DNA from 3 places in the Alkalilimnicola ehrlichii MLHE-1 genome. Region 1 is predicted to be linked to each of the others. Evidence: predicted binding sites of a transcription regulator. Region 1 holds the regulator's gene; each other region holds the start of a gene.
What was found. Region 1 encodes sigma-54, which starts transcription at its own class of promoters, with help from an activator protein. Its sites were predicted from a motif close to TGGCANGNTNCNTGCTT; they were not measured.
Positions count from the first base shown of each region.

Region 2: a site for sigma-54 is predicted at 1,604-1,620, ahead of MLG_RS05000 (flagellar basal body-associated FliL family protein). Genes of this name have one in related genera too.
Region 3: a site for sigma-54 is predicted at 2,657-2,673, ahead of MLG_RS08720 (nitrate- and nitrite sensing domain-containing protein). Genes of this name have one in related genera too.

Region 1 is NC_008340.1:2,531,250-2,535,530, reverse strand. Features, by position in the region: gene rapZ (RNase adapter RapZ) at 1-284, opposite strand, end outside; gene ptsN (PTS IIA-like nitrogen regulatory protein PtsN) at 339-809, opposite strand; gene hpf (ribosome hibernation-promoting factor, HPF/YfiA family) at 870-1,211, opposite strand; gene MLG_RS11300 (RNA polymerase factor sigma-54) at 1,236-2,741, opposite strand; gene lptB (LPS export ABC transporter ATP-binding protein) at 2,894-3,619, opposite strand; gene lptA (lipopolysaccharide transport periplasmic protein LptA) at 3,616-4,143, opposite strand; gene lptC (LPS export ABC transporter periplasmic protein LptC) at 4,130-4,281, opposite strand, start outside.
Region 2 is NC_008340.1:1,108,771-1,113,051, reverse strand. Features, by position in the region: gene fliM (flagellar motor switch protein FliM) at 1-1,064, opposite strand, end outside; gene MLG_RS05000 (flagellar basal body-associated FliL family protein) at 1,076-1,561, opposite strand; gene MLG_RS04995 (TonB-dependent receptor) at 1,909-3,264, shown strand; gene MLG_RS04990 (metal ABC transporter substrate-binding protein) at 3,354-4,232, shown strand; gene MLG_RS04985 (ATP-binding cassette domain-containing protein) at 4,239-4,281, shown strand, end outside.
Region 3 is NC_008340.1:1,953,972-1,958,252, reverse strand. Features, by position in the region: gene lolA (outer membrane lipoprotein chaperone LolA) at 1-349, shown strand, start outside; gene MLG_RS08730 (replication-associated recombination protein A) at 346-1,731, shown strand; gene MLG_RS08725 (COG3650 family protein) at 1,747-2,421, shown strand; gene MLG_RS08720 (nitrate- and nitrite sensing domain-containing protein) at 2,748-4,043, shown strand; gene MLG_RS08715 (uroporphyrinogen-III synthase) at 4,082-4,281, opposite strand, start outside.

The DNA of each region.
Region 1 (4,281 bases):
TCGCGGCTGGCAAATAGAAAGAGCACCTCGCTGTTCAGGCCCAGTGCCTGCAGCTCGTCCAGGATCGCCGGGATGCGGTCCAGGTCCTCCGGGCGGTTGCGGGCGTCGATACCCACGGCGTAGCGGCCGCCGCCGGCGGGGCAGGTGTCATTGACGTGTCGGGCGAAGGCGCTGAGCAACCCAATGGGCAGGTTGTCGATGCAGTACCAGCCCTGGTCCTCGAGCGTGTGCAGGGCCACGCTCTTCCCCGACCCGGACAGGCCGCTGATGATGATCAACCGGATGCTCTTCATGAAGATGGTGCTCCGCCCACCGACCGCCGCTCGGGGCGGTCGGTGTTAGCCGGCCGTTTCGCTGCCCTGCCACTCCGATAGCAGCCGGTGCAGGCGTGTGGGGTCTGTGGTGGCGCGAAGCTGTTCGCACAGGCCGCTGTCGCTGAACATCTCCGCCAGGTCGGCGAGGATCTGCAGATGCTCGTCGGTGAAGTGCTCGGGGACCACCAGCGCAAACAGCAGATCCACCGGCTCCCGGTCGAAGGCGTCGAAGTCCACCCCCTGGTCGAGGCGGATCATGGCACCCCGCGCCTGCTCGATGCCCTCCATGCGGGCGTGGGGCAGGGCAACGCCGTGGCCCAGGCCGGTGCTGCCCAGCCGTTCCCGCGCCACCAGCCGGTCGAAGACCTGGGTGGAGGCCAGTGTGGTGTCATCCGCAGTCAGCAGGTCGCTGAGTTGTTCCAGCACGCGCTTCTTGCTGCTGACCTCGGCGTCGCAACGGATGCGGTCCGGAGTGATGAGTTCGGCGATTTTCATGGTGTCGTTCAGCCCGGGGCCGGTGACCGCGACGGCGGTCACCGGCCGATGGTTGAGTGTCTACTCCGCGGCCCCTGCGCCCGCTCCCGCCTTCTGAGCAGCCCCCTCGCGGCGGTGGTGGTCGGTGACCTTCTCCTTGTGCTTGACCAATTGGCGGTCAAGCTTGTCGATCATGCCGTCGATGGCGGCGTACATGTCTTCGTCGGTGGTCTCCGCGTGCAGCCGGTTGCCGCTGATCAGCAGATTGGCCTCGGCCTTCTGCCGGAGTTTTTCCACCGAGAGGATCACGTGGCTGTCCACCACGTTATCGAAATGGCGCTCCAGGCGCTGGAATTTCTCCCGTACATAGGCCTTCAGGGCATCCGTGACATCCACGTGGTGACCGGTGATCTGTATTTGCATGCCGCCTCCTTTCAACGTTGCGATTCAGGCCAGTCGCTTGCGCTCTGACGAGGACGCGATGGCCATAGCCTCACGATACTTGGCTACGGTCCGTCTTGCCACGTTTATGCCCTCCTCCTGGAGGATATTGGCAATACGACTGTCACTGAGTGGTTTGGTGGGGTTCTCATCGGCGATCAGACGCCGGATGCGGGCACGGATGGCGGTGGCGGAGCACTCGCCGCCGTCCACCGTCTGCACATGGCTGGAGAAGAAGTACTTGAACTCCAGGGTGCCCCGCGGGGTGTGCATGTACTTGCGGGTGGTGATCCGGGAGATGGTGGACTCGTGCATGTCCACCGCCTCGGCCACCTCGCGCAGGACCAACGGCTGCATGGCCTCTTCGCCGTGGTCGAAGTAGCCCTGCTGGCGCTCGACGATGCAGCGGGCGACCTTGAGCAGGGTGTCGTTGCGGCTAAGCAGGCTCTTGATGAACCAGCGCGCCTCCTGCAGGTGGTTGCGCAGGGTGGTGTTGTCGCTGCTGTTGTCGGCGCGTTTGATCAGGCTGGCGTAATAGCTGTTGACCCGCAGCCGGGGGGCGGTCGCGGGATTGAGCTCCACCTGCCAGCGGCCGTCGCTGCGCCGGACCACCACGTCGGGGACCACGTACTGGGTCTCGTCGCCACCGATTTGCGAGCCCGGCCGCGGATCGAGGGTCTGGATCAGGCCCAGGACCTCGCGAAGCTGGTCCTGATTGAGCTTCATGCGCCGACAGAGTTGGGCGTACTGGCGCTGTACCAGCATGTCCAGGTGCAGATCCACCAGGCGCCGGGCCTCGGGCAGCAGTGGGGTGTCCGGCGGCAGCTGCTCGAGCTGGATGAGCAGCGCCTCACGCGGATCGCGGGCGGCCACGCCCACCGGGTCGAAGTGCTGGATGCGCCGGAGCACCGCCTCGACCTCATCGGGCTCCACGGCCCACTCCGCCGGCAGGGCGGAGATCAACTCCTCGATGCCGGCGCCCAGGTAGCCGTCGTCGCGCACGGAGTCGATGATGACCTGTGCGATGGCCGCGTCCCGATCGGTGAAGGGGGTGAGCTCCGCCTGCCAGGTCAGGTGGTCGTGCAGGGTTTCACCGCCACCGGAGCGGTTGGCGTAGGGGTCGCGGTCCTCGTCCTCGCTGTCCGGCTGGCTCCAGGGGGTGCTGCCGTCGTAGATGTCATCCCAATTGGAGTCCAGCGGCAGGTCCTCGGGGATGTCGGCCTGCTCCTGGGCGGCGGTCTCCTCGCCCGCGGTCCCGGCCTCGGTGGCCTCCTCGGTGCTGGCCTCGTCCCCGCGCTCGCCCTCCGTGTCCTGGGTCTCGCCCTCTTCGGTGCGCTGTTCGGTCTCCTGCTGGTCCTCTTCGGCGAGTTCCAGCATGACGTTGGACTCGAGCTGCTGCTGGATCTCCATCTGCAGATCCAGGGTGGAGAGCTGCAGCAGGCGGATGGCCTGTTGCAGCTGTGGCGTCATAGTGAGTTGCTGCCCGAGTCGAAGTTGCAGCGATTGTTTCATGACCGTTGCCAAAGGGGGTGCCCCCCATCCGGTTCTTTTGAAGTGTGAATGCGATGTCTTGTCATGGATCTCTTTAATCGTCGCCGCCCGATGGCGTCGGAAGCGACCCGTCACGCGGGTCTGGATGCCCCTAGTTTACAGCGGAATGGCGCCTATAGCCGAAAATGCTCGCCCAGGTAGACCTCGCGCACCGCCTGGTTGGCGAGGACCTCCTCCGCGCTGCCGCGGGCGATGACCCGGCCCTGGCTGAGGATGTAGGCCCGTTCCACGATGCCCAGGGTCTCACGGACGTTGTGATCGGTGATCAGTACACCGATGCCGCGCTCGGTGAGCTGCCGGATGATGTGCTGAATATCGACCACCGAGATGGGGTCGACGCCGGCGAAGGGCTCGTCGAGCAGGATAAACTGCGGGTTGGCGGCCAGGGCCCGGGCGATCTCCACCCGCCGGCGCTCGCCGCCGGAGAGGCTGATGCCGGACTGGTCTGCCAGGTGCGGCACATGGAATTCGTCCAGGAGTTGTTGTAGCTGCTCCCTTCGGGCCCGACGGTCCAGGTCCGGTCGGGTCTCCAGGATGGCCATGATGTTCTGGGCCACGGTCATCTTGCGAAAGACCGAGGCCTCCTGGGGCAGGTAGCCGATGCCCTTGCGGGCGCGGGCGTGCATCGGCAGGGCAGTGATGTCCTCGCCGTTGAGCAGGATCTGACCGCCATCGGCCCGCACCAGGCCCACCACCATGTAGAAGCAGGTGGTCTTGCCGGCGCCGTTGGGCCCCAGCAGGCCGACGATCTCACCGGCATCCACGGTGAGTGAGGCCTCCTCGACCACGGTGCGGCCGCGATAGCGCTTGACCAGCGATTTGGCCTCCAGGCGGCTCATTCCTCGTCCCGCTCCTCCGCCGGGTAGAAGATGGTGCGGGTGCGCCGGTCCTCCCGGCCCTCGACCACTGCCTCCTGGGTCTCCAGATTGACGCGGATCTCGTCGCCGGACATGCGGTTCTCCCGCTGCCAGAGTTCGGCCCCTCCGGACAGGTGCAGGCGCTGCGGCCCGCGACTGTGGTACTCCATGCGCGGGGCTTCGGCATGCACCGTGTCGGTTTGCCCCGGGGGCAGTTGCTCGTAGGTGGCCGGGCCGCCCGCCACCTCCACCCGGTCCAGAACGCGGCGCCCCTCCACGTCGCGGGTGTGCACAACCATGCGATCGCCGGTGATGACCAGGCTGCCCTGGGTCAACACGACAGCGCCGGTGTAGGTGCTGATGCCGCGGACGTTGTCGATCTCGGCGCGGTCGGCCTCCAGATCAATGGGCCGGTCGCGGTCGGGGGTACGGGCTTGCCCCCCGGTGGCCAGCAGCAGACAGAGCAGGCCGGCCAGCAAGGTGGCGGCGCGGTTATGGCAGTTCATGGTGTCCTCTGACCTCGGATTGCAATTCGATCCTTTGCTGGTCCAGCCAAGCTCGGGCCCCCACGCCCTCGGTGTAGGAGGTGTCCTGGCGTAGCACGGCGTGCGCCTCTGTCTCCACCCGGTCGTCACCGGGGTAGA
Region 2 (4,281 bases), 1.4 Mb from region 1:
CCCGTCTTACCTTTGGCCTTGTCCTGTACCTCCGCCTCTGCGGGTGCCTCGCGCTCCTCTTCCTCGCTCTCCAGCCAATGGATGGCGTCCTGCTCGGCGCGCGGCTGGATCCGCTCGGTGATCTTGATGGCGGTATTGCCGTGACGTACCCCGTAGCGGCCGCGGAAGACCGGCATGTCCTCGGCATACACCTTCACCGCCTCCGGCAACTCCACCGGGATGATGTCGCCCGGCTTCATGTTCATCACATCGCGCAGGCTCACCTCCACCTCGGTGAGCACGCTGGACAGCTCCACCTCGGCAAACTTCATCTCCTCGCGCAGGGAGCGGGTCCAGCGTTCGTCCACCTCGTTGCGGTCCGACTGCACGCCGGCATCGAGCAGCTCCCGGATCGGCTCGATCATGGTGTAGGGCAGCGTCACGTGGATATCGCCGCCGCCGCCGTCGAGCTCGACATGGAACTTGCTGACCACCACCACCTCGCTGGGGCTGACGATATTGGCGAACTGCGGGTTGACCTCCGAGTGCATGTACTCGAACTCGGCGTTCATCACCGGGTTCCAGGCCTCCTCCAGGTTCTCGAAGGCCTGATCGATAAGCATGCGGATGACCCGCAGCTCGGTGGGCGTGAACTCGCGCCCCTCGATCTTGACGAAGAACCGCCCGTCGCCGCCGAAGAAGTTGTCCACCACGATGAAGACCAGCTTGGGGTCGATGATGAACAACCCGGTGCCGCGCAACGGATGCACCCGCATCAGGTTCAGGCTGGTGGGCACGAACAGGGTATGGACGTACTCGCCGAACTTCATCATCTCCACACCCACCACCGACACCTCCGGGGTGCGGCGCAGCATGTTGAACAGCCCGATGCGGAACAACCGGGCGAAGCGCTCGTTGATCATCTCCAGCGTGGGCATCCGCCCACGCACGATCCGCTCCTCGGCGGTGAAGTTGTACGAGCGCAACTCGCCAGGCTCGGCGTCGTCCTCGGTATCCACCGCACCGTCGTCGACGCCATGCAGCAGGGCGTCGATTTCATCCTGGCTGAGTATGTCCTGGGCCATGGGTCCTACCCCTATTGCATGACGAAGCGGGTGAAGTAGACCGCCTCCAGCCTTTGCTCAACACCGCGTTCGGCCAGCACCTGATTGACCTCCTCCAGGGCAGCCTGACGCAACGCCTCGCGGCCGGCGCGGGTGTTCACCTCCTGGTAGTCCTGATCGGCAAACAGGTCGAGAAGATTATTGCGAATCACCGGCATGTGCCGGTCGATCGCCTCTTCCACCGAGGCGTACCGCGTCTCGAGCTGCACCCGTGCCTGCAGGTAACTGATGCGGCCACCGCGCTCGAAGTTGACGGTCAGTGCGGGGTCCAGCTCGATGTAGATGGGCTCGTCCAGCGCCTGTTCCACCTGCGGCTCGTCGTTGCCGACGGAGCCGATCATCCCCGTCAGATAAGCGGCAACTGCCCCTCCCACGGCCAGAAGCACGACCAGAATCGCGATGAGCAGGATGACCACCAGCTTGGACATCCCCTGTTGTTTGCTTGTGGCTGTTGCCATTGACCGTCCGCCCTCCGACAGAAATCCGACGCAGAAAGAGAGAAGCAAAAGCGGTGCCAAATGGCGCGCTTTTGCCGAGCTCCAGTGTAACGGATTAGCCCTAAAGGTATAGAGCCTGCCCGCTTGACAGCCGGCCTTCTTGCAAATAGATTGCACCACTTGATGCAACAGTATTGCATTTCACACCTGCCAACCTGACGCCCTTCGTGGGCCGCATCACGTCACACGCATTGGGGAGCAACACAATCATGATCAAGAAGACGCTGGCCGTTGCCGCCACGTTGGTCATGCTGGCACCGGGAGGGGTGCTGGCCGACCGGACTGGCGATGGAGAGGTGACCTCGCAGATGCAGCGGGACCCGCTGGATCAGCCGGGGCTTCGGGCCCAGGCGCTGCCGCTGGGCGGCACGCGGGAGCAAGTCGATTCCGGCACCGCGTTCAACCCGGCCCTCTCGGTGATCCTGGACGGGGTGTACTACTCCGAGTTCACCGGTGAGTGGGACGCCCCGGCGGGCTTTGACAGTGGCCACAGCCACAGCCACGGCCACGGCCACGGCCACGGCCACGACCATGACCTGGACGAGGGCTTCAACCTGCGCGAGACGGAGATCGCCTTCTCCGCGTCGGTGGACAACTACTTCGACGCCATGGTGATCCTGGCCATTGAGGGCGACTCCGGCATCGAGGTGGAAGAGGCCTATCTGACCACCCAGAATTTGCCGGCGGGCCTGCAGGTGAAGGCCGGTAAGTTCCTGTCCGACATCGGCTACATCAACAAGCAGCACCCGCACGACTGGGACTTCGTCGACCGTCCACTGGTCAACGAGTTCCTGTTCGGTGACCACGGCCTGCAGGAGAAGGGGGTGCAGCTCTCCTGGGTGCCAGCGACTCCGGTCTATACCCGATTCGGCGTCGAACTCCTGCAGGGTGAGACCAGCGGGATCGCCAACTACATCGGTTCGGGCCGGGTAGAGGAAGTGACGGTGACCCCCGATCCCGTCACCGGGGACCCCACCCGGCAGCGCTGGCGGGACGACAACCCCTTCGATGATGCCTCCGGACCCCGTCTCTTTACCGGCTTCTTCAAGATTGCGCCGGACCTCGGCTACAACCACGCCGCCCAGTTCGGGCTTTCCTACGGGATCGCCACCACCTTCCAGAATGAGCAGCAGCACTCCAGCACCCGGTACGAATCCTGGGACGGTGATGCCTGGTTCGCCGGTGTGGACGCCGTTTATAAGTACGACAGCGGTGGTGCCTACGGCCACGGCAACCTGCGACTGCAGGGCGAGTACTTCCTGCGTGAGATCGACGTCGACTACATGAGTCAGAGCTTCCAGGGCGTCAACAACGGCAGCCTGCAGACCACCGACAGCTTCTCCGATCGCCGGCGCCAGGACGGCCTCTACCTCCAGGCCGTCTACGGGTTCGCCCCGCGCTGGGAGGTCGGCGCCCGCTTCGAGGCCCTGGGCCTGACCAACGAGTCGTTGGTGCCGGACCGCAGCGCCGGTGAGTTCGAGGACTTCGACGCCAGCTACCGGTACACGCTCAACACCACGTGGCGCCCGACCCACTTTTCCGCGCTGCGAGCTCAGCTCAACTACAACGACTTCGCCAAGGAGGACGACCACACCAATCGCGGTGCCTCCTTCATGCTCCAGTACAACCTGAGCCTGGGCGTGCACGGCGCACACCCCTTCTGATCGAACCGGGCTAACCTGACCGCCTGCCGGGCCCTTACGCCCGCCAGGCGGTCAAACCGTGACACTCATTCAAGGCGAGGAGACACAGAATGCACCGCTGGATACTCGCAATCGCCCTGTTGCTGTTCGCCGGTCTCGCCCAGGCCGGGATGAACGTGGTGGCCACCACCAGCAACATGGGCATGCTCGCCCGCACCGTCGGCGGCGAGCACGTCAACGTCACCGTCCTGGCCCCGCCGGACCGCGACGCCCACTACCTGAGCGTGCGCCCGAACATGATGACCCACCTGCGCCGGGCTGATCTGGTGGTCGCCGTGGGGGCCGAGCTGGAGATCGGCTGGCTGCCGCCGGCCATCGACGGCGCCGCCAATCCCGCCATCCGTCCGGGGCGCAGCGGCTACTTCGAGGCTGCCGCCCAGGTGGAGCGCATCGGCACCGGCGTGGCCGCCGACCGGGCCCAGGGCGACGTCCACCCGGAGGGCAACCCCCACATCTACCTGGACCCGGTGCGCCTGGCCACCGTGGCCGGGGTGCTGGCCGAGCGCATGGGCGAGCTGGACGAGGCCAACGCCCAGAGCTATCAGGCCAATGCCCGGCGCTTCGCCGAGGCGGTGGAGGCGCGCCTGCCGGAGTGGGAGGCCACCGTGGCGCAGAGTCCCGGCGTGCTGCTCTACCACGAGGACGCCGACTACCTGCTGGAGCGCCTGGGCGTGGAACGGCTCGGCTATGTCGAGCCGCTGCCCGGCGTGGAGCCCACGGCCTCCCACCTGCGCGACCTGGTGCGCCGGCTGGAGGGCACCGAGGGCGTCATCCTGCGGGCCGAGTTCCAGCCCGGCCGCGGGCCGGACTTTATGGCCGAGCAGCTTGGCTGGCCGAGCCAGGGGCTGCCCACCGGGGTCCCCGTTAACGGTGACCTGGACGATTACCTGGCGCTGATTGATCGCTGGGTGGAGGCCATGGTTCCCTAAGGCGTCATGGACACTCCCTTACTCGACATCCGCAACCTGCGGGCCGGCT
Region 3 (4,281 bases), 580 kb from region 1:
CCTCGACCAGGTGACGGTGCGCTCGTTGGCCGACAGTCTCGGCCGCGGCCCGGCGACCCTGCTGGGCGGCACCCTGGGCGAGCTGGAGGAGGCCTTCGAGCTGACCTTCCCCGAGCCGGGTCGGGTGGCCCTGCAACCCCGCGAGGCCACCCTGGACTACGAGCATGTGCTGCTGCGGCTGGAGGACGGGGTGCCTGTGGAGCTGGAGTTGGAGGACGGCCTGGGCCAGATCACCGTGCTCAGGCTGGAGGCGCTGGAACGCGATGTCGAGATCGATCCCGGCCGGTTCGAATTCCAGCCACCGGAGGGCGCAGACGTGATAGAGGCCGGAGGAGGGCGGACGCTTTGAGCCACCAGGAGGGGTTGCCCGGGTTGGATCCGGAGCCAGCCGGCGCGGGCCCCGGGGCCGACGCGCCGGAGCGCGAGGGTGCCGATCTGGCCGCCCGGCCGTTGGCCGATCGCATGCGGCCGCGCACCCTGGATGAGTTCATCGGTCAGGACCACATCCTGGGCGAGGGGCGATCGCTGCGCGAGGGCATCCGCGCCGGGCGGCCCCACAGCATGATCCTCTGGGGGCCGCCCGGCACTGGCAAGACCACCCTGGCGCGGCTGGTGGCGGAGGCGGCCGAGGCACGTTTTCTCACCCTCTCGGCGGTCATGGCCGGGGTCAAGGACATCCGCGCGGCCATGGAGGAGGCCACCCGGGTGCGGGCCGCGGGGGGGCGCACCCTGCTGTTCGTGGACGAGGTGCACCGGTTCAACAAGGCGCAGCAGGACGCCTTTCTGCCCTGGGTGGAGGACGGCACGGTCATCTTCATCGGTGCCACCACCGAAAACCCCTCCTTCGAGCTCAACAACGCCCTGCTGTCGCGGGCCCGGGTCTACGTGCTCCGGGCCCTGGACGAGGTCGCCATCGAGGGCATCGTCCGCCAGGCCCTGGCGGAGCCGGAGCGCGGTTATGGCGGTCGGGTGCGGCTTACCGACGACGCCCTGCGGCTGGTGGTGCGGGCCGCCGACGGCGACGCCCGCCGGGCGCTGACCACCCTGGAGATCGCCGCCGACCTAGCGGAGTCGGACACCGTGGACGAGGCGGCCATCCGGGAGGCGGTGGCCGGTGGCACCCGACGCTTCGACAAGGGCGGCGATGCCTTCTACGAGCAGATCTCCGCCCTGCACAAGTCGGTACGCGGCTCTGACCCCGACGCCACGCTCTACTGGTTCTGCCGCATGCTCGATGGTGGTTGCGACCCGCTCTACATCGGTCGGCGGGTGATCCGCATGGCCTCGGAGGACATCGGCAACGCCGACCCGCGCGCCCTGCAGATGGCCCTGGATGGCGTCGAGGCCTACGAGCGCCTCGGCAGCCCGGAGGGCGAACTGGCCCTGGCCCAGGCGGTGGTCTACATGGCCAGCGTGCCCAAGAGCAACGCGGTGTATGCGGCCTTTAACGCGGCCATGCGCGACGCGCGCGAGCAGGGCAGCCAGGAGATCCCGGTGCACCTGCGCAATGCCCCCACGCGATTGATGAAGGAGCTGGGCTACGGCCGCGCCTACCGCTACGCCCACGACGAGCCGGATGCCTACGCCGCCGGTGAGAACTACTTCCCCGAGGCCATGGGCGTGCGCCGCTACTACCGGCCGCCGGAGCGCGGGCTGGAGGCGCGTATCGCCGAGCGCCTGGAACGCCTGCATGAAATGGACCGCGACGCCGGCCTGAAACGGCCGGACTGACGGGAGGCGTCAACCATGGCCGTTCTTCGGGCCCCCCTGACCCTGATCGCCCCCCTGGTCGTAGCCCTGGCCGGCTGTGCCGCCGCCCAGGGCGGTGGCGGGGATGACATGCCTGCCACTGGGCAGGATCAGGCCTACCAGTGCGGTGAGACCCGGGTGCGCGCCGAGTTCGAGGCGGACGGCGTGATTCTGCACATCGGCATGGGCACCCTCGGCCTGGCGGCGGAAGAGGCCGCATCCGGCGCCCGTTACCGGAACCGCCACGGCGACGAGTTCCACGTCAAAGGCATGGACGAGGCCCGGTTCACGCTCGACGGGGACGAGCCGCTGCGCTGCCGGGCCACTGACCACCTGCCCCCGTGGCGGGCCGCGGAGCTTCGCGGGGCCGGCTTCTGGGCCGTGGGCCAGGAGCCGGGCTGGATGGCCGAAGTGAACAACAACCAGACGCCGGCACTCACGCTTACCCTGGACTACGGGGAGCGGGAACTGGCCTTCGACCGGATCAGCCCCTTCATCACCCCGGACGGTGGCACGGCATTCCGGGTTGAGTCCGATGACCACCGGGTGGAACTGCACATCCAGCGCGCCACCTGTCGCGACAGCATGAGCGGCGAGCGCTTCAATGCCACCGTGGAACTGCGCGTGGACACCAGAACCTATCCGGGGTGTGGGCGTTTCCTGCGTCAGTGACCCGTGTGCCCCAATCGCGAATCACCGGGAGGCATCGCGGGTTCCCGCCGTAAGCGGTGAAGGGTGGGATAGTTGAGGCGCTGCTTACCTCGCCGGGGCGCTATACCGGGGCAATATGACCAGTATTATGGTGCGGTGCACCATTATCGCGCACGGCGCGATGGTGCGCTCAGGGTGGAGGTATGTAACAACCGGAAAATAGAGATAAATATGGATATAGTGCATCCTTTCTGATTGGCCTGGAATTTGCACATGCTGACTGAGATCAGGCCCTGGCGGCAGATCCGTCGGGTGATTTTCTCAGGCTACGAACGACAAGGGGCACTATGGCGAATACCAGCGCCACTCAGGAGGTCGCCGACTATCTGCTGGCCTCCAAACGTTGTGAAATCCTGGGCCTGGATCATCTGCTACACATGGGCCGCCTGGTGGCCGCGGTCAGTGACTTGGTGCATGCGCTCCAGCAGGAGCGGGGCCTGTCCAACCTCCATGTGGCGTCCCGTGGCGAGCGGGCCGGTGAACGGTTGGCGCGGCGGGTAGAGGAAACCCGAGACAGGGAGCAAGCGTTTCGTGAGCGGCTCGCCGAGCTGGACACGCAACGGCTCTGCAGCCCGGGGTTCGTTCGCCTGTTCGCCCGGATCGCTTATGCCCTTCACGGGCTCGATGAACTGCGCGCCGTGCGCCGTGAAATCCGGGGTCTGAAACTGTCCCCGGAGGCCATCATCGAGGGCTACAGTGAACTGGTGCGCGGTCTGCTCGCTGTGGTCTTCGAGGCGGCTGATGCGGCCGCCGATCCGGATATCTCGCGCGTACTGGTGGCCATGTTTCATCTCATGCAGGGTAAGGAGTTGGCCGGGCAGGAGCGCGCTGTGGGCGCTGCTGGCTTCGCCCGTGGCGGGTTCGACGAGCCCCTTTCCGGACGGCTACAACAATTGATAGACCACCAGGAGCGCTGCTTTCAGATCTTTATGGAGTTCGCCGATTCGCGCTCTCTGGATGCGTGGCGGGGGGCGATCAGTCGCGAGGCCATGACCACGCTGGAGCGGTTCCGGCGCATCGCCTTCGCCTCCGTGCAGGAAGGGCAGGCCGAGCAATCGCTCTGCGATGACTGGTTCGAACTGACAACTGCCCGGATCAATGCGATCAAGGAGGTGGAGGACCGTCTGGAGGTAGCCCTGACTGAGCTCTGCGCACGAAAACTCGAGGACGCCCGGGCGGATTTGGACAAGCACCGGATCGAGCTGGACACCCTGGTTGAACAGCCGGGGCCGGGGTCTTTCGCCATCTTTTATGACCCGCCCGCCGATGCACCTCCGGTGGAAGAAACCTACGACGCCGGCTGCGCCAGCCCCCGTTTGGGCCGCTCGCTGATCGATCTGGTGCAGTCCCAGTCGCTCCGCCTGCACGAGATGGGCGAGCAGTTGCGGGAGGCCCAGGCTGCGTTGGAGGAGCGCAAGTCCATTGAGAAGGCCAAGGGTCTGATTATGACCCACCGGGACATGACTGAGGATGAGGCTTACCGGTTCATGCGTAAGCTGGCTATGACTCAGAACAAGAAGTTGGTCGATGTGGCCCGGGCGACCATTGATCTGGCGGATATGTTCAAGGGGGTGGGACGGTAAGTCCCGCACGGTGGCGCCCCGGCATGGGGTCCGGAGCGCTAGGCGGGGCCGAGGTGCTTGGCCAGTGCCTGTACCAGGGGTTTCATGAACCATCGGTGTTCCGGCATCAGGTCCACTGGCAGTGCCCGCTCCCTCAGGGCTCGGGCCACGACCGGCCCGATGGCAGCCACAGTGCATTGCCGGAGGCCATCGCGCAGGAGCTCTTCCAGGTTGCCTGCTTTGGCTACCTGCAGCAGGC